3 regions of the Streptomyces sp. S063 genome follow, and region 3 is predicted to be linked to each of the others. Evidence: riboswitches for the same ligand, from Rfam matches in the RefSeq annotation. Region 3 holds a riboswitch; each other region holds the start of a gene.

Region 1 (7,651 bases), 960 kb from region 3:
ACCACGAAGACGATGTCGGCGCTCTCCCCCGCCTTGACCGCCTTCTTCCCCACGCCGATCGCCGCGTGGAGAGCGGCGCCGGTGGAGACTCCCGCGAAGATGCCCTCCTGCTGGAGGAGTTCGCGGGTGCGGGTGACCGCGTCGGCGGAGCCGACCGAGAAGCGGGTGGTGAGGACCGAGGCGTCGTACAGCTCGGGGACGAAGCCCTCGTCGAGGTTGCGGAGGCCGTAGACCAGGTCGTCGTAGCGCGGTTCGGCGGCGACGATCTGGATACCGGGTCGGTTCTCGCGGAGGTAGCGGCCGACGCCCATCAGGGTGCCGGTGGTGCCGAGGCCCGCCACGAAGTGGGTGATGGACGGGAGGTCGGTGAGAATCTCCGGTCCGGTGGTGGCGTAGTGGGCGCCCGCGTTGTCCGGGTTGCCGTACTGGTAGAGCATCACCCAGTCCGGGTGTTCCTCGCTCAGCTCCTTCGCGACGCGGACCGCGGTGTTGGAGCCGCCCGCGGCCGGGGAGGAGATGATCTCGGCTCCCCACATGGCGAGCAGGTCGCGCCGTTCCTGGGAGGTGTTCTCCGGCATGACGCACACGATGCGGTAGCCCTTGAGCTTGGCCGCCATCGCGAGCGAGATGCCGGTGTTGCCGCTGGTGGGCTCCAGGATGGTGCAGCCGGGGGTGAGCCGGCCGTCCTTCTCGGCCTGTTCGACCATGTGGAGCGCCGGGCGGTCCTTGATCGAGCCCGTGGGGTTGCGGTCCTCCAGCTTGGCCCAGATACGGACGTCCTCGGACGGGGACAGCCGCGGGAGGCGGACGAGGGGGGTGTTCCCCACGGCCGCCAGCGGGGAGTCGTACCGCATCAGCGCATGCCGCCGGCGACGGCCGGGAGGATCGTGATGTTGTCGCCGTCGCTGAGCTTGGTGGAGATGCCGTCGAGGAAGCGGACGTCCTCGTCGTTGAGGTAGACGTTCACGAAGCGGCGCAGCTGCTCACCGTTCGCGCTGTCGATGAGTCGCTCACGGATGCCGGTGTGGCGGCTCTCCAGGTCGGCGAAGAGGTCGGCGAGGGTGTCCCCGTTGCCTTCGACGGCCTTCGCGCCGTCGGTGTAGGTGCGGAGGATGGTGGGGATGCGGACCTCGATGGCCATGGCGTGGGCTCCTGTCGAAAGCGTGGAGGAGGTGGCGTGGGGCGCGCGTTTCTTCCCCGCGCGGGGGTGTGGTGCGTGGCGCGTACGGGTGGGGCTCGCGCGGACCGCGGCTCAGGCCGGGCGGCTCACGGGCAGGCTGCGGTGCGACAGATCGCGCTGGCCAGCCTGCACAGGTCGACGTGCAGCCGCGCGACGAGCAGCGTGCCCGGCGTCTTGTTGCTCACGTCATGGGGAACCATGCGGGCATCGTATCGATTCCCTGTGCGGAAACCCGAGTGTGATCCCACATGGTGGATGGTGAGCGTTCGCTATGTGGACAGGGTTCGGCTGCCCTGCCCCTCCGGGAGGTAGACGACCGTCGGTGCGCCGGTCTTCGGGTGGGTGCTGACCTCGGCGGCCACGCCGTACACCTCGTCCAGCAGCTCCGCCGTGAGGACCTCCTCCGGGGCGCCGGAGGCGACGACCCGGCCGTCCTTGAGGACGTAGAGGCGGTCGCAGTAGTAGGCGGCGAGGTTGAGGTCGTGCAGGGCGAGGAGGTTGGTGGTGCCCAGTTCGCGGACCAGGGAGAGGACCTCCAGCTGGTAGCGGATGTCCAGGTGGTTGGTCGGCTCGTCCAGGACGACGAGCGAGGGCTGCTGGACCAGGGCGCGGGCGACCAGGGCCCGCTGGCGTTCGCCGCCGGAGAGGGAGGCGAACGTACGGGGTTCGAGCGCGGCGATCCCGACCCGGTCGAGGGCCGCGGTGACGAGGGCGGTGTCGGCGGCGGTGTCGGCCTCCCAGAACCGCTTGTGCGGGGCGCGGCCCATCGCGACGACCTGGCCGACGGTGAGCTCGAATCCGGCGTGGCCGTCCTGCGGGACGGTGGCGATGCGCTGGGCGCGGGCCTTCACGGGGAGGGTGGCGAGGTCGTCGCCGTCGAGGAGGACGCGGCCGTGGGTGGGGCGCAGGGTGCCGTAGACGCAGCGCAGGAGGGTGGTCTTGCCGCTGCCGTTGGGGCCGACGAGGCCGACGGTCTCGCCGGCGGCGGCGGTGAGGTCGACGGCGTCGACGAGGTGGCGGCCCTCGCCGGTCCCGTACGAGAGGCCTTCGGTGCGCAGGGCGGTCATGGGCGGGCTCCCTCGGGCGTACGTACGGTCGTCGTGCGGGCGCTCCTCCCGGCGCGCCCGGTGCGGGTGCTCCCCCGGCCGCGGCGTACGCGCCTCATGCGGGTGCTCCTTCGGGCCTGCGCCGCAGCATCCAGAGGAAGAACGGGCCGCCGGTCAGCGCGGTGAGCACCCCGACCGGGATGTCCTGCGGGGCGGCGAGCGTCCGGGCGGCGAGGTCCGCGAGGACCAGGAACACCGCGCCGCCGAGCGCCACGACCGGGAGGAGCGCCCGGTGGGCGGCGCCGACCACCATCCGGGCCATGTGCGGGACCATCAGGCCGACGAAGCCGATGGCCCCGCTGTACGCGACGAGCACGCCGGTCATCAGGGAGGCGAGGACGAAGACGGCGGCCCGGAAGCGGGCGGTGTCGAGGCCGAGCACGGTCGCGCCCTCCTCCCCCACCAGGAGCAGGTCGAGCGGGCGGGCCAGGGTGAGGAGGACGGCCGTGCCCGCGACCAGGGTGATCGCGGGGAGAGCGAGCATGTCCCAGCGGGCGGCTCCGAGGCCGCCGAGGGTCCAGTAGAGGACTTCCTTGAGGTGGTCGGCGCGGGCGGAGGTGACCAGGATCAGGCTGGTCAGGGCGGAGAGGACGTAGGAGACGGCGACTCCGGCGAGGACGAGCCGGTTGGTGGTGAGGCCGCCCCCGCCGCGCGCCAGGGTGTAGACGAGCAGCAGGGAGAGCAGGGCGCCCGCGAAGGCGGCGGCGGGGATCGTGACGGTGGTGGCGAGGGACGCGCCGATGCCGAGGACGATGACCAGGACCGCTCCGGTGGAGGCTCCGGAGGAGACCCCGAGGAGGAACGGGTCGGCGAGCTGGTTGCGGACGAGGGCCTGGAGGACGGTGCCGATGACGGCGAGTCCGGCGCCGACGACGATGCCGAGCAGCACCCGGGGCAGCCGCACGTCCAGGACGATCGTGCGGAACGGGCTCGCCTCCGCCCGCCCGGTCAGGATGTCGAGCACCTGGCCGGGCGGGATGCGGACGGAGCCGAGGGCGAGGGCGGCGAGCACGGCGACGGCCAGGAGCGCGGCGAGGACGCCGAGCACCAGGACGTAACCGAGCGGCCGCCGCGGTGCGGAGGCGCGGCAGGTCACGGGGTGGTGGCCGCCTTGACCGCCTCCGGGTGGAGCTGGGCCGCGAGCTTGTCGACGGCGGCGGGGACGCGGACGCCGAGGACCGCGTCGGAGAGCGGCATGACGGCGAAGCGCTTGTTCTTGATGGCGGGGACGTCGGCGAGGGCCGGGTCGGTGAGGAGACGCTTCTTCTTCTGTTCGACGGTGGTGGCGCCGTAGTCGTAGATCACGATGACCTCGGGCTCGCGGTCGACGACGTTCTCCCAGGAGGCGTCGCCGAAGGGCTTGTCGAGGTCGGCGAAGACGTTGGTGCCGCCGGCCCGTTCGATCAGCTCGTTGCCGATGCCCTCGCCGCCCGCGGTGAAGGCGGTCTTGTCGCCGCTGTCGTAGACGAAGACGGAGAGCGGCTTCAGGCCGGCCAGCTTCTTGGCGGTGGCGGCGTTGTCGGCCTTGGCCCGCTTGATCCAGGCCTCGGCGCGCTCGCTGACGCCGAAGGTGCGGCCGACCTCGCGGATCTCCTCGTAGAGCGTGTCCATGGGCTGGTCGCCCTTGGTGCAGCTCTCGGTGTTGAGGCGGGTCTCGATGCCGGCCTTCTCGAACGCCTCGCGGCCGCGGCCGTCGCCCGCGGTGAAGGCGCTGGCGTAACCGCCGTAGACGAAGTCGGGGTTGGCGGCGAGGACCTGCTCGTAGGAGGGGTACTCCTTGGCGAGGACCGGGACGGAGGCGTAGTCCTTCGCGTACTTCGGCAGGACCTGGTCGTCGAGGTAGGCGGTGCCGACGAGGGACTTCCTCAGGCCCAGTTCCAGCATGATCTCGGTGACGTGCTGGTTCATGGTGACCACGCGGTTCGGCGGGGCCTTGTACGTCGTGGTGACACCGCAGTTCTCGACGGTGTACGGGAAGCCGCTCGCCGCCGACGCCTTGTCCCCGGTGGCGGTGTCGCCGTCCGAGGAGTCGGAGGAGGTGGAGCAGGCGGTGAGGGCGAGCGGGAGCAGCACGGCGGCGGCTATGAGCGCGGGGGTGCGCCGGGACATGGCGGGGCCTCTCCGGGGGATTTCCGCGTCCCCTGGTCGATGCGAAAGGCGGCGGGCCAGTTCCTGGCTTCCGGGCCGCCCTCCGGTACGGAGTCGGAGTCCGTACGGGAGGGGGCCCGGTCACAGTGGCGGGACCGTGCCGGATTCGCACCGGCTTCCTGGTTCCTGCCGCCTTGATGGGTTCGGGTGCAGTGTGCCAGACCCGTTCGGCGGCTCCGCGCGGTACCGGGGGGCTCAGTGCGGCTCAGAGCGGCTCAGTACGCGTCGACGACCTGCACGTCTTCCTCGGTGATCTCGCCGTCCACGATGCGGTACGAGCGGAACTGGAAGGGGCCCGAGCCGTCGGTGTCGGCGGTGGAGACCAGGACGTAGTGGGCCCCGGGCTCGTTGGCGTACGTGACGTCGGTGCGGGAGGGGTAGGCCTCGGTGGCCGTGTGCGAGTGGTAGACGATCACGGGTTCCTCGTCGCGGTCGTCCATCTCGCGGTAGAGCTTGAGGAGGTCGGCCGAGTCGAACTCGTAGAACGTGGGCGAGCGGGCGGCGTTGAGCATCGGGATGAAGCGCTCGGGGCGGTCCGTCCCGGCCGGGCCCGCGACCACTCCGCACGCCTCGTCGGGGTGGTCGGCGCGGGAGTGGGCGACGATCTGGTCGTAGAGCGTCTGGGTGATGGTCAGCATGGCGCCAGGATAAGCAGGCGGGCCCCCGCGTACCGGTGGGTGGTACGCGGGAGCCCGCATGGTGGACGCCGTCGGCCTTTGGGGAGGCCGGGCGGTCCGGGAGGAGGGTGGTCGTGGGGCCCGCCCTCGGGGTCGGTGAGGCTCCCGGGGACGGCCCCCGGGAGCCCTGCTCAGCGGGTCTCGGTCGTGGCCTTCTCCGGCTCCTTCGCGCGCGACGGGAGCACCCGGTAGGAGACGAAGAGGAGGAGCGCCCACAGCGGTGCGCAGTAGAGCGAGATCCGGGTGTCCTTGTCGATGGCCATCATCACGATGACCAGGCCGATGAAGCAGAGCGCGAACCAGCTGGCGAACGGGGCGCCCGGGGCCTTGAACGAGGACGGCGGCAGGAGTCCGGCGTCGGCCTTGCGGCGGTAGCGGATCTGGCTGGTCAGGATCATGATCCAGGCCCACATGCCGGAGATGGTCGCGAAGGAGACGACGTAGGTGAACGCCTCGCCCGGCCACTGGTAGTTGATCCACACGCCGACGAGCATCAGGGCGGCGGAGAACGTGGTGCCCACCAGCGGCAGGCCGTTCCTCGTCAGCCGGGTGAAGGCGCGCGGGCCCTGGCCGTTGAGGGCGAGGTCGCGGAGCATGCGGCCGGTGGAGTACATGCCGGAGTTGCAGGAGGAGAGCGCCGCGGTGAGGACGACGAAGTTGACGATGGCGGCGCCGATGCCGAACCCCATCTCCTCGAAGGCCTTCACGAACGGGGAGACGCCGGGCTTGAACGTGGACCACGGCACGACCGAGAGGATCATGATCAGCGCGCCGACGTAGAAGACGGCGATGCGCCACGGCACGGTGTTGATGGCCTTGGGCAACACGGTCCTGGGGTCCTTGGACTCCCCGGCGGTGACACCGACGAGTTCCACCGCGAGGAAGGCGAACATGACGATCTGGAGCGTCATGAGGGTGCCGGTGATGCCGTTGGGGAAGAATCCGCCGTCGTTCCAGAGGTTGGAGACGGTCGCGGTGTCGCCGGCGTCGGAGAAACCGATGGTGAGGACGCCCGCGCAGATCAGGATCATGCCGATGATGGCGGTGACCTTGACCATGGAGAACCAGAACTCCAGCTCACCGAAGAGCTTCACGGAGATCAGGTTGGCACCGTAGAGAATGACGGTGAACACCAGGGCGGACAGCCACTGCGGAATGTTCCACCAGTACGTCATATAGAGGGCGGCAGCGGTGACTTCGGTGATTCCGGTGACGACCCAGAACAGCCAGTACGTCCAGCCGGTGACGAATCCGGAGAACGGGCCGATGAATTCGCGGGCGTACTCCGAGAAGGAGCCCGAGACCGGGCGGTACATGAGCAGCTCGCCCAGGGCCCGCATGATGAAGAAGATGACCAGGCCCGCGATGGCGTAGGCCAGGATGAGACTGGGGCCGGCCCGGTCGATGGCCTTGCCCGCGCCGAGGAAGAGCCCGGTGCCGATGGCTCCGCCGATGGCGATCATCTGAATCTGGCGAGCTCCCAGACCGCGCTGGTATCCCTCACCGCCGGCTCCGGCGTCCCCGGCATTTCCGCCGGACTGAGCTTTGTCGACCTGTCCCTCGTCGACCTGCGCCGATGTCATGGTGGTGCGCCCTTCTCCACGCCGATCCGCGCCGTACAAGGCTGCGGATCAGGTTCTGATCCCCCGGATATGGATGGAGTGCGACCGGCGTTCGGCCGGTGTGCAGCGCCCCGGGAAACAGGGGTGGCGTCCCCGGGCGGTCGTGAAGATTTATCACGGCCGTCACGGGACACCGTGGGACATTCTGTGGCGCACACCACAGGCAAAAAGGGATGAAAGGCCTCGCGTGGAACGAACAGCCCGAATGACTTGGGTTGATCATTACCCGGATCTGAGCGTCCGTTGAGCGAACAAGGAGCCGCTCACCCCCGCGGGGTGAGCGGCTCCTTGCCCCGGGAGGGCGCCTACGGCATGAGCGTCTCGACGAGGGATTCCTGGAGGGCGCCGAGCCAGAGGTAGGCCATCACCATGGGCTTGCGCGGATCGGTGTCGGGGAGCCGGTACAGCGAGCCCTCCTCGCCCTGGTCCTCGTCGGACACCTCCAGCCGGGTGCCGATGGTCAGGCGCAGGTCGTTGAGGGAGCGGAGCCAGCTGAGGCACTCGTCGCCGGTGAGGGTGAGGACGGCTCCGCCGTCCGGGGCGGGCGAGAGGGCGTCCAGGGTGCGGACGACGGCGAGGGCGTCGTCGCGCTTGCCGGAGCGCAGGTCCACCTCGGTGAACCGGCGGAACTCGGCGGACCGCTCGCGCAGCTCCTGTTCCTCCTCCGGCTTCACGGCCCCCACAGGCCCCTCGGGCCCTCCGGGGCCGCCGTAGGCGTCGGGGAAGAGCCGGGCGAGCGCCGGGTCGGTGGGCGGCTTGCTGGGGCCCTCCGCGAAGAGGGCGGCGAGCGGGTCCTCGCCGTCGGCGGGCTGGTCGCCGGGGCCGATCAGCTCCAGCAGCTGGACGGCGAGGGAGCGCAGGATGGAGATCTCGACCTCGTCGAGCGCGACGGCCGCGCCGCCGCCTGGGGTGGCCTCG
Region 2 (7,651 bases), 3.6 Mb from region 3:
CGGGGTGACGACTCCGGAGGACCCCTTCCCGCTCTGGCCGGGCCCCGACGGACCGGTGGCGATCGCGCCGCTCTTCCTCCTGTACGACTACACCTTCCGCGCCCCGGGAACGCACACGAAGGAGCAGTCGCTCGCCGTCGCGCACGAAAGCGGCATCGTCTGCAACGACGAGTACCTCCTGCACCCCGACCCCTACCCGACCCGGGAGGACTGGTGCCGCGCCCGCGTTGCCGAGACCGCCCGCCGGCTCGAGGAGCACGACCGGCGGATACCCCTCGTCCTCGCCGGGCACTGGCCGCTCGTCCGCGAACCCACGTCGGTGATGTGGTACCCGGAGTTCGCCCAGTGGTGCGGCACCGAACTGACCGCCGACTGGCACCGCCGCTTCAACGTCAGCGCCGTCGTCTACGGCCACCTCCACATCCCTCGTACGACCTGGTACGACGGGGTGCGCTTCGAGGAGGTCTCCATCGGCTACCCCCGGGAGTGGCGCAAGCGGGGGCACCCGCGCGGCCTGCTGCGGCAGATCCTCCCGTACGAGGGTGAGCCCGCCCCGCCGGAGGGGGCCGGGACCGGACCGTCCGCACAGCCGCGCACCACCGGAGGCGCATCGTGATCGAGCTGCTGCTGCCCGCCGACGTCTCCTCGGCGGCCACCCGCGCGGAGACCGTTCCGGACGGAACCCTCTTCCCGGAGGAGGAGGCGCTGATCGCCCGCAGCGTGCCCAAACGCAGGAACGATTTCGCGACGGCCCGCGCCTGCGCCCGGCGCGCCATGGCGGGATTCGGCCTGCCACCCGTGCCCGTACTGCACGGTCACCGGGGGAGGCCTCTGTGGCCCGAGGGAATTGTCGGCACCCTCACCCACTGCACCGGCTACCGGGCGGCCGCGCTGGCCCGTGCGACCGACGTCCTGTCGCTCGGCATCGACGCTGAGCCGCACGGCCCGCTTCCCCCCGGCGTGAGGGAGTTGGTGACCCTGCCCGCCGAACGCGAGCGGATCGGTCCGCCCGCGCCGGAGGGCACGGGCGAGATCCACTGGGACCGCATCCTGTTCAGCGCCAAGGAGAGCGTCTTCAAGACCTGGTATCCGGTCACCGGCGTGGAACTCGACTTCGTCGAGGCGGATCTGACTATCCATCGCACGGACACTCCGCAAGGCGGCGACGGGTCCCCGGGCCCGGTCGCCGCCGAGGGCACCTTCGCCGCCCGCCTGCTGCTCACCGACCCGGCCCTGCCGACGACGCTGCACGGGCGCTGGCGGATCGAGGACGACATCGTCGCCACGGCGGTGCTGGTCCGGCCCGACTGGCGGGAACGCGAAGGGATGTGACGGCCGGCCGGCCGAGTGAGGTCGGGCCGCGCCGGTCAGCCGGTCGGGGGAGCGGTGAGGGGGCGTCCGAGCGCCACGTTCCACCGGCCGGAGCGCCCGCTGAGTTCGGTCAGCGTCAGCGGCGCGACGTCCAGCCGCCAGAACGCCTCCGTCGGCAGCCGCAGCCCGTGGACGACCGCAGCCCGGACGACCGCGGCCTCGGCCACCGCCAGGAAGCTCGCGCCGGGTGCGTCCGGTCCGCCGAGGGAGTCCAGCCACACCCCGGTCCTCGTCACCAGGTCGCGCAGCGACTCGCCGCCGTGCGGAGCCGCTGACGGGTCGCCGAGCCAGGCGGCCACCCCGGCGGGTTCGGCGGCGGCCACCTCGTCGAGGCGGCGGCCGGCCCAGCCCGCCAGGTCCCAGCCGGCCAGGGCCGGTTCGGTGCGGGCCGCCAGGCCGAGGGCCCCGGCGGTTTCGCGGCACCGGCCGGAGGGGCCGCTGAGCGCGAGCCCGGCCACCGGCACCGCGCCGGCGGCGGCACGCGCACGTTCCCGGCCGGAACGGTCCAGAGGGGAGTCGCCGTCGAAACGGGCCTCCCGCAGCGCGGCGTTCATCGCCGGCGAGATCAATATCGCCCGTACTGTCATGTCCCTGCTCTCACATCCGCACCAGGGGCCCGCAGCCCTGTCACGCCAAGGAATCCGCCCGCCGTGACGCTGCACATTGGACCATGGCGGTGCTCGCGGACAGGCGGTATGGTCACGTCGACCATGACGAGGGTGGGATGGAAGTCCGGTGAGAATCCGGCACGGTCGCGCCACTGTGAACCCGCCTCCGGGCGGGGAAGTCAGACCCGCCACCTTCGTCCGAGGCACCACGACAGGGACGCGTGTTCCCACAGGAGGTTCTGCCATGGCTCAGTCCGCCGTTCCCGCGACGGGGCGTCCGGGATCACTCCGGTCTCGGCGAAGACCCTTGCCCCTTGGGCGGTCTTCTTCGGCATTCTCATGCTCGTCCTGCTGTACTTCGTCGGCGCCGAACAGGGCGCCACCGCACTCATCTCGGGCGAAGGCGTCCACGAGTGGGTTCACGACGGCCGCCATCTGCTCGGCTTCCCCTGCCACTGAGGCACCTGAGGAACAACGGCCCCGCCGGGGAATCGGCGGACGCGGCCGGCAGCGGCAAGCTAGAGAAATCAGGAAACCATCGTGAACTCCATATCTGTCAGAGCCCTGCTCGTGCGCGGCATGCTCGCGGGCCTGGTCGCGGGCGCGCTCGCGCTCGTCGTCGCCTACTTCCTCGGTGAGTCCCAGGTGGACGCGGCCATCGCCCTCGAAGAGGCCCACAGTCACGACCACGGCGGCGGCGAAGAGCTCGTCAGCCGCACCATGCAGGCCACCGGCGGGCTCGCCACCGGCGTCCTCGTCTTCGGCGTCGCGGCGGGCGGGATCGCCGCCCTCGTGTTCTGTTACGCCCTGGGCCGCATCGGCGACTTCGGCCCCCGGGCCACCGCGGCGCTGGTCGCGGGCGCCGCCCTGCTCACGGTCTACGTCGTACCGTTCCTCAAGTACCCGGCGAACCCGCCCGCCGTCGGCAACCCGGACACCATCGGCAAGCGCACCACCCTGTTCTTCCTGATGGTCGCCCTCAGTGTGCTGCTGGCCGTCGCCGCCGTCATCATCGGCAAGCGGCTCGCACCCCGCCTGGGCAACTGGAACGCGAGCATCGCGGCCGTCGCCGGATTCGTCGTGCTGATCGGTCTCGCCTACGCCTTCCTGCCCTCCTTCGACGAGGTGGGCAAGGGCTTCCCGGCGACCCTGCTGTGGGAGTTCCGGCTCTCGACGCTGGCGGTCCAGGCGACGCTGTGGAGCACCTTCGGCCTCGTCTTCGGCTATCTCACCGAACGGCTCCTGACGCCCGCCACGCGTGCGGCGGCGCCGCACACCGCGGGTGCGCTGAGCTGAGCCCGCGCTGATTGACGTGCGGCCTTCGCGCACCTGCTGACCTGTACGACAGAACCCGCCGGGGAACATCCGGCGGGTTCTGTCGTGGACGGACGGGCCCGGGCGGCTCCGGGCGGGTCCGGAGGGGTAACGATGGGAATCGCCCGACGGCGACGTCCCACCGCGTGCGTGACGCGCTGTACGCCACGGTGGTCACGCCGGAAGTGCCGCAGGAACAATCGCCGTGCGCCCCGGCGGAAGCCGAAGTCCCCACGGCGGCGGCCCGATTGAGTTTCCTGCTGCGGAAGGAGCACGGGGCGGGGCTGAGCACCGCCGAGGCGGCGCTGATGAAGGAGTGGCTCGACCGGGTGGCGAACACCCGTCCGGAGGCCTGATCCGAGACGTTGGGTCCGGCAGCCCGGGGCTCACGAGCCGGCGGCTATGGGGCCCTGACATCAAGGGGTGGGGGGCGGGAGGGGGCGTCGTGGTCGCGCAGGCCGTCCTCCATGCGACGGGCCACGTTGCCGAGGATCCGTTCCAGGTCCTCCCGCGCCTCGTGTTCCGTACTGCCGTGCGGCGCGTACGCGGACACCGTGAGCACCAGGTCGCCGTTCCACAGGAGGAGGGTGCGGCCGGGGCGGCCGCCGTCGTCGGCCGACAGCGCGTACGCGGTGTCGTGCACCTTCTCGGGCCCGCGCCCGTGCGCGCGGTCGAGGTCCTCCTTGACGCGGTACGCGTGATGGGCGGGCTCGGGGTCCTCGTACACCGAGGCCGTGGCGCTGAGCTTCCAGAACGCGCCGTCCGGGCCTTTGAGATCCGCGAGGCAGCCGGTCTGCCGGTAGCGCGGCCGGGCACCGTCCTCGCCGATGTCTTCCCGGCCTTCGGGGGAGGCGGAGTCGGTGGTGCTGCCGAGGCTGAAGCCTTCGGCGGGCGGTGCGGCCGTGAGGATGCCGCACGGCTTGTCGGTCCAGCTGTGGACCCCGGCACACGAACGCGCAGTTCCGTCACATCCCCCTTCGTCCCGCCGTCGTCACCGCCGGAGCAGCCGGCCGAGACCGCCACCGCCAGCCCGATGAGCGCGGCCGACCGCGCCCGGCGTAACGCGCCGCTGCTGGATCCCTTCATCCCCCACCCCTTCGGTCTGAAGACCCCATTGTCCGACGCCCGTACCGACGGGTAAAGGAGGCCGTGCCCGCACTGGAACGGCCCCGCGCCGGGCCGGGCCCGCACCGGAGGGGCCCGGCCCGGCGGGTGGCGTGGGGCGGCGGCTCAGGAGCGGTCGGTTCCGGGGCCGAAGTCACCGGTGAGGGCCGCGGCCATCCGCAGGTGCGGCGCCGCGTCGGCGTCGCGCCCCTGGCGTTCCAGCGTCCGGCCCAGCATGAGGTGCGCGTACGTCTCCACCGGGTCGAGCTCCAGAACCCTCCGCAGCTCCGCCTCCGCCTTGCCCAGCCGGGCGGAGTGGTAGTAAGAGCGCGCCAGGAGCAGCCGCGGCGCGACCTGCTCCGGCGCCTCCCCGACGAGTCCGCCCAGGATCCGCGCGGCCGTCAGGTACTCCTTTGCCTCGAAGAACATCCGCGCCCGGTCCCACCGGTCGGCGGCGGTGCCGAACTCGTAGTAGGTCTCGGTCTCGCTCACGTGTCCTCCTTCGTGTGGTGCGGCCCGTCCCCGGGCGGCCCCGCCGTACGTTCAGCCATGACAACACCGCACAATGGTTGAACATTCCACTAAAGTTCTGGCGTGGGGCCCGACGCTCCGCGCCCCTGCCGGAATAGGTTGAGCGTCATGAGCAATCTCGATCGCCAGGCCACTCCCTCCGTCTGCGGCGGGCGGGGTTTCGTCGGCGCCGAGCCCGTCCGTGAGCTGCTGGCTCCCCGCCATGTCCAGCTGGGCGGGTCCACCGAGGTACGCCGCCTGCTGCCCAACCTCGGCCGGCGCATGGTGGGGGCGTGGGCCTTCGTCGACCACTACGGCCCCGACGACATCGCCGACGAGCCGGGCATGCAGGTCCCGCCGCACCCGCACATGGGGCTCCAGACCGTCAGCTGGCTTCACGAAGGGGAGGTGCTCCATCGGGACAGCCTCGGCAGTCTGCAGACGGTACGCCCCCGCGAACTCGCCCTGATGACCTCGGGCCGCGCCATCAGCCACTCCGAGGAGAGCCCGAAGGAACATGCCCGGCTTCTGCACGGGGCGCAGCTCTGGGTGGCCCTTCCGGACGTCCACCGCAACGTCGAGCCGCACTTCCAGCACCATGCGGACCTGCCCGTCGTCACGGCCGCCGGCCTGTCCGCCACCGTCATCCTGGGCGAACTGGACGGGGCGGCCTCGCCCGGTACGACGTACACGCCGATCGTCGGCGCCGACCTGTCCCTGACCGGCGGCGCCGAGACCCGCCTGCCCCTGGATCGCGACTTCGAGTACGCGGTCCTGTCCATGTCGGGCGAGGCCGAGGTCGACGGCGTGCCCGTGCTGCCCGGCTCGATGCTCTACCTCGGCTGCGGACGTACCGAACTCCCCCTGCGTGCCCTCTCCGACGCGGGGCTGATGCTTCTGGGGGGCGAGCCGTTCGAGGAGGAGCTGGTGATGTTCTGGAACTTCATCGGCCGATCCGGCGAGGAGATCGTACAGGCGCGAAACGACTGGGAGGAGGGCTCTCGGTTCGGCGAGGTGCAGGGCTACGACGGCGCCCGCCTGTCCGCCCCGGAACTGCCCACGACCCCGCTGAAGCCACGCGGACGAGTGCGCTGACCTGGGGAAAGCCAAAGTCGGGCTGGCCGCGCTTCCACGGGCGGCCGCTACGCCGACTGCCCTATTCGCACCTGTCTTGTGCTCGGGACTCGGGGGGGCTAGTGAATGTGAGAGGTGGTGTATCCGCATCGGGCACATCCGCCGAAGTCGAGGCGCAGGTCTGCCGCTGAGTCGGGACCGCAAGCTCGGACCGGCCCCCAACGGTCCGGTCATGGGCCTGCCCGCCTCGCCGGTGATCGGCTGCTCCTACGTCCACTCCACCGACGACCACTCCCGGCTTGCCTGCAGCGAAGTCCTCACCAGCGACCGCCAGGACACGTTGATCCAGCGGCTGGAGCATCCCCGCTTGCGCGGAGAGCACGGGAACTCGTGGGGGGGAGAGAGTGAGCGGCGGAGGCGGCGACTTCGTCGGTGACCTGTAGCCGAGGTCACCACCTTGGCAGGGGACTTGGCGGTCGAGCGCTAGTCGTGCGGGTAGTCCTTGTGCTCGACGTAGGGGGCGGCGAGGAGCCGCAGCTGGTACTCAGCAGTCCGGTCGGCTGCCCCACCTGCTCCCAGGTGCGGGATGACGGTGTCCTCCAGGAGTGCGAGGTGTACCTCGGCGGTGGCGACGGAGAACCGGGCATGCGCCGCGGCCGGCTCGGGATCTACACCGAACCGCTCGGGGGCCTTAGCCACCGTGCTGCTTGCGAAGCGTGCCTTCTCCAGCTGCTCGTCGAGCCGGGCCCGGAGGAAGGCCACCAAGGCGTCGGTCATGAAGGGCTCCCGGTGTTCTGCTGCTCGCGGAGGTCGTCGAGCAGCGACGGATTGACGATCTGGATGATGGTCTCAATTTCACGTCCCCCAGTTCACCCAGACCGTGACGCCCCGCGAGATCGACGGCGTGTGCCATCTGCCGAACCAACGCCCCTGGGCCGCTGTGTACGGCACGGCGGCCGGTAACCCGAGGAGAACCCCGGGGACCAGCTTCTCCGGCTCACCTCCGCTCGAGCGGAGGTGAGCCGGCCGAGGCGGTTGTCCAGAAGCTGGTCACGGAGTGCTCTCCGCGCGAGCGGAGGTGAGCCGGTGGGGCCCCTGCCCCTGCCCCTGGGCGTCTGGATCGTCGCAACGCTGGTTCGTGGAGCGTGGGTTCGCCCACCTGCACTGGTTCCGCCGCCTGCGGATCCGCTGGGAGATCCGCGTCGACATCCACGAAGCCTTCCTGACCCTCGGATGCGCCCTCATCTGCTGGCGGCGCCTTGTCTCCCTACCCTGACAGCGTCGGAACCCAGTGATCCATCACCTGGCGCAGACGCTGGCGGTGGTCAGCAATCCAGTTGTCCGGCGGGACGAGCGGGACCCGCACGGTGACCATGGACCCGGACTCGTCCTCCACGACCACCTCCGGGCAGTCACGCTCGCCCGTGAGCTGGATGAAGATGGACGGCCCGCTGCTCATCTCCATCCAGGCCACGTCTTCGCCGGCGTCAAGCCGGTCCAGTGCGTCGGCCCAGCTCTCCAACCTCGCGACGTACAGTGCCAGGTCGATACGGCCGGATACGAAGGGCGTCGTGACGACGATCTCCGCGTCGAGCCCGGCGGTCCACCTGGGGCTACGTCCCAGAACGTTGACCGAGACGCTGTTGCCCTCGTCATCAGCGAGCGAGATG
Region 3 (7,651 bases):
CGGGTTCTGCCCCTACCCCCGCCCCACCACCGCCCCCGCCCGGTCGACGCAGAGCACGTCCACCGCGACCGGCGCGCCCCGGAGCACGGACAGGGCCTCGTCCCGGGCGCGGGCCGCCACCAGGTCGCCCAGGGGGACGCCCGCCGCCTCGCACAGGCGCAGCGCCTCCAGGCCCGTGTTGGCGGTGGCGATCCGGGAAGCGAGCTCCTCGTCCGCACCGCCCAGGCGGGCCAGTCCGGCCAGGAAGGCCTTGTCCACCTGGGAGCGGGCCGAGTGGAGGTCCAGGTGGCCCGCCGCGAGCTTGGAGAGCTTGGCGAAGCCGCCGCAGATCGTGAGGCGGTCGACCGGGTGACGGCGCACGTACTTCAGCACCGCCCCCGCGAAATCCCCCATGTCCAGCAGCGCGATGTCCGGCAGGTCGTACTCCGCGCGCACCGTCCGTTCCGACGTCGAGCCCGTGCAGCCCGCCACATGCGTCAGGCCCGCCGCCCGCGCCACGTCCACGCCCCGGCGGATCGAGTCGATCCAGGCCGAGCACGAGTAGGGGACGACCACGCCCGTCGTACCGAGGATCGACAGGCCGCCCACGATGCCCAGGCGCCCGTTCCACGTCGAGCGGGCGATCTCCTCGCCGTGGTCGACCGACACCGTGATCTCCACGTCGCCCGCCGCACCGTGCTCCGCCGCCACCCGCTCCACGTGCTCCCGCATCAGCCGGCGCGGCACCGGGTTCACCGCGGGCTCCCCCACCTCCAGCGGCAGGCCGGGGAGCGTCACCGTACCCACACCCGGGCCCGCCCGGAACACCACGCCGGAGCCGGGCGGCAGCTTCCGTACGGTCGACCGCACCAGCGCGCCGTGCGTCACGTCCGGGTCGTCGCCCGCGTCCTTCACCACCCCGGCGCACGCCCCCTGCGGCGTCAGTTCCTCCACCGCCAGCGCGAACGACGGTGACTGGCCCTTCGGCAGCGTGATGGACACCGGGTCCGGGAAGTCGCCGGTCAGCAGCGCCGTGTACGCGGCCGTGGTCGCCGCCGTCGCGCAGGCGCCGGTCGTCCAGCCCGGGCGCAGACCGGTGTGCTTGAGTTGGGCACTGCGACCGCCCTGCGTCTCAGCGTTCACGAGAAGAGTCCGTTCCGATGCCTGTGCCTGCTGCCGTGCATGTTCTTGTCCTGGGGGGTACGACCGAGGCGCGCCGGCTGGCCGAGAGCCTGGCCGGCGACCGCGGCGTCCGGGTCACCACCTCGCTCGCCGGTCGCGTCGCCGCCCCCCGGCTGCCGCCGGGCGATGTCCGCGTCGGCGGGTTCGGAGGACCCGAGGGGCTCGCCGCCTGGGTACGTGAGCACGGCGTGGACGCCCTCATCGACGCCACCCACCCCTTCGCCGCCGCCATGAGCCGGAACGCCGCCGAGGCCGCCGCCCTGGCCCATGTTCCCCTCCTCGCCCTCTGCCGGCCCGGCTGGGTCGCCCAGGACGGTGACCGCTGGCACTCCGCCGGATCGCTGGCCGAGGCCGCCGGGCTGCTGCCCGCACTCGGCGAGCGGGTCTTCCTCACCACCGGACGGATGGGGCTCGCCGCCTTCGCGGGGGCGGGCCTCGACGCGCTGTGGTTCCTCGTGCGGTCCGTCGACGCGCCGGAGCCGCCCTGCCCGGCCCGGATGGAGGTGCTCCTCGACCGGGGGCCGTTCGACCTCGACGGCGAGCGGGAACTCCTCCGGCGCCACCGCATCGACGTTCTCGTCACCAAGGACAGCGGTGGGGACGCCACCGCCCCCAAGCTCACCGCCGCCCGTGAGGCCGGGATTCCGGTCGTGGTCGTCCGGCGGCCACCGGTACCGGAAGGGGTGCCGGTGGCCCGTACGCCCGACGAGGCCGCCCGCTGGGTGGCGCGGCTCCACGCCTCCGGGTAGCGGACCCCGGCCCGCGGGAACCGGCCCGCCGGGGCCGGCTCCCCTCTCCCGGGAACCGGTCCGCCGGGCATCGGCTTTACGCCTCTCGGCAGCGGCCCGGCGGGCATCGGTTCTACGCCTCCGGGTAACGGCGCGGCGTCCAGACGATGCCCCGGCCGTCCTCGCCCCGCTTCACCCACCGCGTCTGCGACGAGCCCACGATCAGCAGCGTCCGCATGTCCACCTCCGCCGGATCGACATCGGCCAGCCGCACCGTACGGACGGACTCCGTCGGCCCGCCCACATCCCGCGCCAGCACCACCGGGGTGTCCGGCGACCGGTGCTCCAGGAGCAGGTCGCGGGCCCGGCCGACCTGCCACGTACGGGACGTGGAGCCCGGGTTGTACAGAGCCAGCACCAGGTCCGCCGAGGCCGCCGCGCGGAGCCGCTCCGCGATGACCTCCCACGGCTTGAGCCGGTCCGAGAGGGAGATCGTGGCGTAGTCGTGGCCGAGCGGCGCACCCGCGCGGGCGGCGGCGGCGTTCGCCGCGGTGACGCCGGGCAGCACACGGACCGGAATGTCCGCGTACGCGTCCTGCGAGGCCACCTCCAGCACCGCCGTCGCCATCGCGAAGACCCCGGGGTCGCCGCCCGAGACCACCGCGACCCGGTGGCCCCGCCGGGCCAGGTCCAGTGCGAACTCCGCCCGCTCCGACTCCACCTTGTTGTCCGAGCCGTGCCGCGCCTGGCCGGGCCGTACCGGCACCCGGTCCAGATAGGTGGTGTAGCCGACCACGTCGTCCGCCGCCGCCAGCGCGCCCCGCGTCTGGGGCGTCAGCCACAGCGGGCCCGCCGGGCCGGTGCCGACGACCACGACCTCGCCGCCGGCTCTTCCGGAAGGACGCGGCGCGTCGACGCGGCTCGGCAGCACCGCCACCGAGAAGTACGGGACCGACTCCGGGTCGACGTCCGCCAGTTCGCCCGTACGCTCCCCGGCCATCGTGGCCCGCTCGACGTACCGTGCCTCCGGCAGCCGGCCCGACGCCTCGAACGCCCCGCGCACCGCCGGGAACGTCCGTCCCAGCTTCATCACGACCGCCGTGTCCGTCGCGGCGAGGCGGGCCGTCAGCTCCTCCTCCGGCAGCGTGCCGGGCAGGATCGTCAGGATCTCCTCGCCCTCGACGAGGGGGGTGCCGAGCCGGGCGGCCGCCGCGCTGACGGAGGTGACCCCCGGGATGACCTCGGTGGCGTACCGGTCCGCCAGGCGCTTGTGCATGTGCATGTACGAGCCGTAGAACATCGGGTCGCCCTCGGCGAGCACCGCGACCGTGCGCCCCGCGTCCAGATGCGCCGCGAGACGGGCCGCGGCCTCCTCGTAGAACTCCTCCAACGCGCCCCGGTAGCCGCCGGGATGGTCCGTGGTCTCCGTCGTGACGGGGTAGACCAGGGCCTCCTCGATGTGGTCCGGCCGCAGGTGCGCGGCGGCGATCGAGCGCGCGATCGAGCGGCCGTGCCGGGCGCTGTGGTACGCGACGACGTCGGCCTCGCCGATGGCCTGAACGGCCCGCAGAGTCATCAGGTTCGGGTCGCCGGGGCCGAGCCCGACACCGTAGAGGCGGCCGGCGTCCTTCAAGGGAGAAGTCACTATTCTTCCTCGCTCGCGATGGCGTTGAGCGCCGCCGCCGCTATCGCGCTGCCGCCGCGCCGGCCGCGGATGATCAGGTGCTCCAGGCCCGACGGGTGCTCGGCCAGGGCCTCCTTGGACTCCATCGCGCCGACGAAGCCGACCGGGACGCCGATCACGGCGGCCGGGCGCGGGGCGCCCTCCTCGATCATCTCCAGCAGCCGGAACAGGGCCGTCGGGGCGTTGCCGACCGCGACCACCGCTCCCTCCATCCGGTCCCGCCACAGCTCCAGGGCCGCCGCGCTCCGCGTGGTCCCCATCCGGGCGGCCAGCTCGGGCACGGACGGGTCGGACAGCGTGCACACCACGTCGTTGTCGGCGGGCAGCCGCTTGCGGGTGACCCCACTGGCGACCATCGCCACGTCGCAGAGGATCGGTGCGCCGGCGCGCAGGGCGGCGCGGGCGTCGGCCACGGCGTTCGGCGAGAAGGCGAGGTCCTTGACGAGGTCGACCATGCCGCAGGCGTGGATCATCCGCACGGCGACCTGGCTGACGTCGGCGGGCAGCCCGGCGAGATCCGCCTCCGCGCGGATGGTGGCGAAGGACTGGCGGTAGATCGCCGGTCCGTCCTTCTCGTACTGGTGCACAGTGCTGTCGCTTTCTTCCGCTGATACGGCAGGGGCATCGGGTGTGTCGGGTGTTGCGTCAGAGGGCGCGGGCCGCGGCCACCGCCGCCGCCAGCGCGGCCGGGTCGTCCCGGACCGCCCGCGGGGGGTCCCGCCGCTCTCCCCGTACGTGCGAGATCCGGTGCCCGTCGGGGGTGACCACCACGTCGATCCACTCCCCGTGGGGGTGGCCGCAGCGGCGTTCGCACCCGGACCAGTACACAGGGAGCCGCCCGACCGGCCCGACGGCGGCCCCCGCTTCGGCCCGCACGTCGGACAGGGACTTCGCGCAGCCGGGGCGGCCGATGCACGCGCCGACGCCGGCCCACGGGGAGTCGGGGGCGGTGATCAGCCCGGCCGCCGCCAGGGCGTCGAGCGCCGCCGCCGCGTCCTCCGGCCGCCCGAACGGCCCGGGGACGACGATCCCGCGCCACGGGGTGAGCCGCAGCTCGCCGCCGTGCCGGCGGGCCGTTTCGGTGAGCGGCCGCCACTGCGCGGAGGTGAGCCGTCCGAGGGGTACGTCGACGCTGATCGCGTTCGAGGAGCCGTGCGGGCCCGGGGCGGGGGGAGTCGCCGTAGACGGACGGGGCCGGTCCACCGCCGGACCGGCCGCCGCCTTGACCGCGCGAACCAGTGCGGCCCGTACGTCGTCGGGCAGGTCCTTCACGCGCCACGCGCCGGAGTCCCGGGCGGCGCGGAGGAACGCCTCGGCGGCCAGGAGCGCGGCGCGCGGGCCTTCCCCGCTCGGCACCCGGAACACCTCGTCCGCAGTCCCGATCCGCAGGAGGCAGCTGTCGCCCGCCGCGATCAGGGTCACGTCGGCGCCCAGCGCGTCCACGTCACCGCGGCCGTCGTCCAGGGCGAACAGGAAGCGGCCGGAGAGCGAGGCGGCGGCGGCCGATCCGCAGACCAGACGGTCCAGTTCGGACAACCAGCCGCTGACCGGGGTCGATCCGTCCAGCCCGGCGAGCGGAGAGGCCACGATGTTGCGGGCCCGCTCGTGCGCGGCGGACGGCAGCAGCCCGGCGGCGGTGAGCAGCTCGGCGAGGGCGCCCCCGCACTCCGCGCCGAGGCCGCGCAGCTGGACGTTGCCCCGCGAGGTGAGGTGCAGTTCACCGTCCCCGAACCGTTCGGCCGCCGCGAGCAGCGCGTCCGCCCGGTCCGCGCTCAGCACCCCGCCGGGCACCCGGACCCGGGCCAGCGCACCGTCGTCGGCCCGGTGCAGCCGCAGCGTCCCCGGGCAGGCGTCGCCGCCGCCGCGGAGGGCTGGGCCGCCCGCGGAAAGGGGCGAGGGGGCGGAATCGGGCATGGCGGCGAGCATACCGACCGGGCCGGTGCCGGCGATGGGCCCGCGGCTGTGACCTGCGGGACAGCGGGTCACGGGGGAGCGGCCCGCCTCGCACCGGGAACCGCGGCACACCGGGCAGCGGCCGCCACGCCCCGCGCCACCGTCCCCGCAAACAGTGATCACCACCGCACCCCCGCCCCCTGCCCCGCCCCCACCCCGGCCGCTTAGGATGCAGGCGGTGGTCCGTTCAGGCCGCCATCGCCAGACGGCGACAGGGGAGGAAGCCCGGTGAGATTCCGGCGCGGTCCCGCCACTGTGAGTCCGGTCGCCGCCACCACCGGCTGCCGGACGAGTCAGGAACTCCCTTCTCCGAGCACCCGGTAGCCACCGGGCCGCCCGGGGAGACCCTCCGACACCCGCCCGGGGCGTGGACACCCCGAGGAAGGCCTGACGCAGCATGATCCTGCTCCTGTCGACGTCCGACACCGACCTCCTGAGCGCCCGCGCTTCCGAGGGACCCGTCAGCTACCGGTACGCCAACCCCTCCCGCGTGGACCTCGACGGACTGCCGGAGCTGCTGGACGGCGTCGACCTCGTCGTCGTACGGCTCCTCGGTGGCGTACGGGCATGGCAGGAGGGGCTCGACGCGGTGCTGGCCACCGGCCGCCCGGTCGTCGTGCTGACCGGTGAGCAGGCCCCCGACGCCCAGCTGATGGCCGCCTCCACCGTGCCGATCGGCATCGCGGCCGAGGCGCACGCCTACCTCGCGCACGGCGGGCCCGCCAACCTGGAGCAGCTGGCCCGGTTCCTCTCCGACACCGTGCTGCTGACCGGCCACGGCTTCGAGCCGCCCGCCCCGGCCCCCGCGTGGGGCCCGCTGGAGCGGGAGGCCCGGGCGGTGCCCGAGGGTGCGCCGACCGTCGCCGTCCTCTACTACCGCGCCCACCACATGAGCGGGAACACCGCGTTCGTGGACGCGCTGTGCACGGCGGTCGAGGACGCCGGGGGCCGCCCGCTCCCGCTGTACGTCGCGTCTCTGCGCACCCCGGAGGCCGACCTCATCGACCGGCTCCGCTCCGCCGACGCCATCGTGACCACGGTCCTCGCGGCGGGCGGCACCAAGCCCGCCGAGGCGTCGGCCGGCGGCGACGACGAGTCGTGGGACGCGGGCGCGGTGACCCAGCTCGACGTACCGATCCTCCAGGCGCTCTGCCTCACCAGCCCGCGTACCGCCTGGGAGGAGAACGACGAGGGCGTCTCCCCGCTGGACGCGGCCACCCAGATCGCGGTGCCGGAGTTCGACGGCCGCCTGATCACGGTCCCCTTCTCCTTCAAGGAGATCGACGAGGACGGGCTCCCGGCGTACGTCCCCGACGCCGAGCGCGCCGCCCGGGTCGCCGGGATCGCCGTACGCCACGCGAAGCTCCGCACCATCCCGAACGCCGACAAGAAGATCGCACTCGTGCTGTCGGCCTACCCGACGAAGCACTCCCGCATCGGCAACGCGGTCGGCCTCGACACCCCCGCCAGCGCCGTGGCCCTGCTGCGCCGCCTGCGCGCCGAGGGGTACGACTTCGGCCCCGAGGAGGAGATCCCGGGCCTGGTCTCCGGCGACGGCGACGAGCTGATCTACGCGCTGATCGAAGCGGGCGGTCACGACCAGGAGTGGCTCACCGAGGAGCAGTTGGCGAAGAACCCGGTCCGCATCCCGGCCGCCGACTACCGCCGCTGGTTCGCCGAACTTCCGCAGGAGCTGCGGCTCGCGGTCGAGCGGCACTGGGGCCCGGCCCCCGGCGAGATGTTCGTGGACCGCTCGGCCAACCCGGAGGGCGACATCGTCCTCGCGGCCCTGCGGCGCGGGAACCTCCTCATCCTCATCCAGCCGCCGCGCGGCTTCGGCGAGAACCCGATCGCGATCTACCACGACCCCGATCTCCCGCCGTCCCACCACTACTTGGCCGCGTACCGCTGGATCGCCGCCTCGGCCGAGGACAACGGTTTCGGCGCGGACGCGATGATCCATCTGGGCAAGCACGGCAACCTGGAGTGGCTGCCCGGCAAGAACGCGGGCCTCTCCGCCGCCTGCGGCCCCGACGCGGCCCTGGGCGATCTTCCCCTGGTCTACCCGTTCCTGGTGAACGACCCGGGCGAGGGCACGCAGGCGAAGCGCCGCGTCCACGCCACC

Evidence for each region. A riboswitch is a leader RNA that binds a small molecule or an ion and turns the genes downstream of it on or off. The one in region 3 is predicted to bind cobalamin.
Region 1: linked by a shared signal. The riboswitch ahead of CCZ36_RS11520 (ABC transporter substrate-binding protein) and the one ahead of cobN (cobaltochelatase subunit CobN) in region 3 are both predicted to bind cobalamin.
Region 2: linked by a shared signal. The riboswitch ahead of CCZ36_RS32320 (CbtB domain-containing protein) and the one ahead of cobN (cobaltochelatase subunit CobN) in region 3 are both predicted to bind cobalamin.

Annotation. Positions count from the first base shown of each region.
Region 1 covers NZ_CP021707.1:2,544,411-2,552,061, forward strand. Annotated here, with positions in the region: gene CCZ36_RS11495 (PLP-dependent cysteine synthase family protein) at 1-854, opposite strand, end outside; gene CCZ36_RS11500 (MoaD/ThiS family protein) at 854-1,141, opposite strand; gene CCZ36_RS36685 (putative leader peptide) at 1,267-1,380, opposite strand; gene CCZ36_RS11510 (ABC transporter ATP-binding protein) at 1,450-2,247, opposite strand; gene CCZ36_RS11515 (FecCD family ABC transporter permease) at 2,342-3,382, opposite strand; gene CCZ36_RS11520 (ABC transporter substrate-binding protein) at 3,379-4,395, opposite strand; cobalamin riboswitch at 4,448-4,600, opposite strand; gene CCZ36_RS11525 (Mov34/MPN/PAD-1 family protein) at 4,650-5,072, opposite strand; gene CCZ36_RS11530 (amino acid permease) at 5,243-6,694, opposite strand; gene CCZ36_RS11535 (DUF2017 domain-containing protein) at 7,039-7,651, opposite strand, start outside.
Region 2 covers NZ_CP021707.1:7,119,169-7,126,819, forward strand. Annotated here, with positions in the region: gene CCZ36_RS32305 (metallophosphoesterase family protein) at 1-616, shown strand, start outside; gene CCZ36_RS32310 (4'-phosphopantetheinyl transferase family protein) at 613-1,332, shown strand; gene CCZ36_RS32315 (histidine phosphatase family protein) at 1,368-1,958, opposite strand; adenosylcobalamin (AdoCbl) riboswitch at 2,084-2,178, shown strand; partial or broken gene CCZ36_RS32320 (CbtB domain-containing protein) at 2,224-2,438, shown strand; gene CCZ36_RS32325 (CbtA family protein) at 2,520-3,275, shown strand; partial or broken gene CCZ36_RS32330 (TetR/AcrR family transcriptional regulator) at 3,431-3,649, shown strand; gene CCZ36_RS36140 (hypothetical protein) at 3,694-4,020, opposite strand; gene CCZ36_RS32340 (tetratricopeptide repeat protein) at 4,524-4,889, opposite strand; gene CCZ36_RS32345 (pirin family protein) at 5,037-6,002, shown strand; gene CCZ36_RS32355 (DUF6221 family protein) at 6,465-6,758, opposite strand; partial or broken gene CCZ36_RS32360 (IS5/IS1182 family transposase) at 7,111-7,257, shown strand; gene CCZ36_RS32365 (DUF5959 family protein) at 7,249-7,651, opposite strand, start outside.
Region 3 covers NZ_CP021707.1:3,508,701-3,516,351, reverse strand. Annotated here, with positions in the region: gene CCZ36_RS16020 (cobalt-precorrin-5B (C(1))-methyltransferase) at 13-1,122, opposite strand; gene CCZ36_RS16015 (cobalt-precorrin-6A reductase) at 1,140-1,910, shown strand; gene CCZ36_RS16010 (precorrin-2 C(20)-methyltransferase) at 2,023-3,534, opposite strand; gene CCZ36_RS16005 (precorrin-8X methylmutase) at 3,534-4,160, opposite strand; gene CCZ36_RS16000 (cobalamin biosynthesis protein CobG) at 4,219-5,499, opposite strand; cobalamin riboswitch at 5,699-5,848, shown strand; gene cobN (cobaltochelatase subunit CobN) at 5,924-7,651, shown strand, end outside.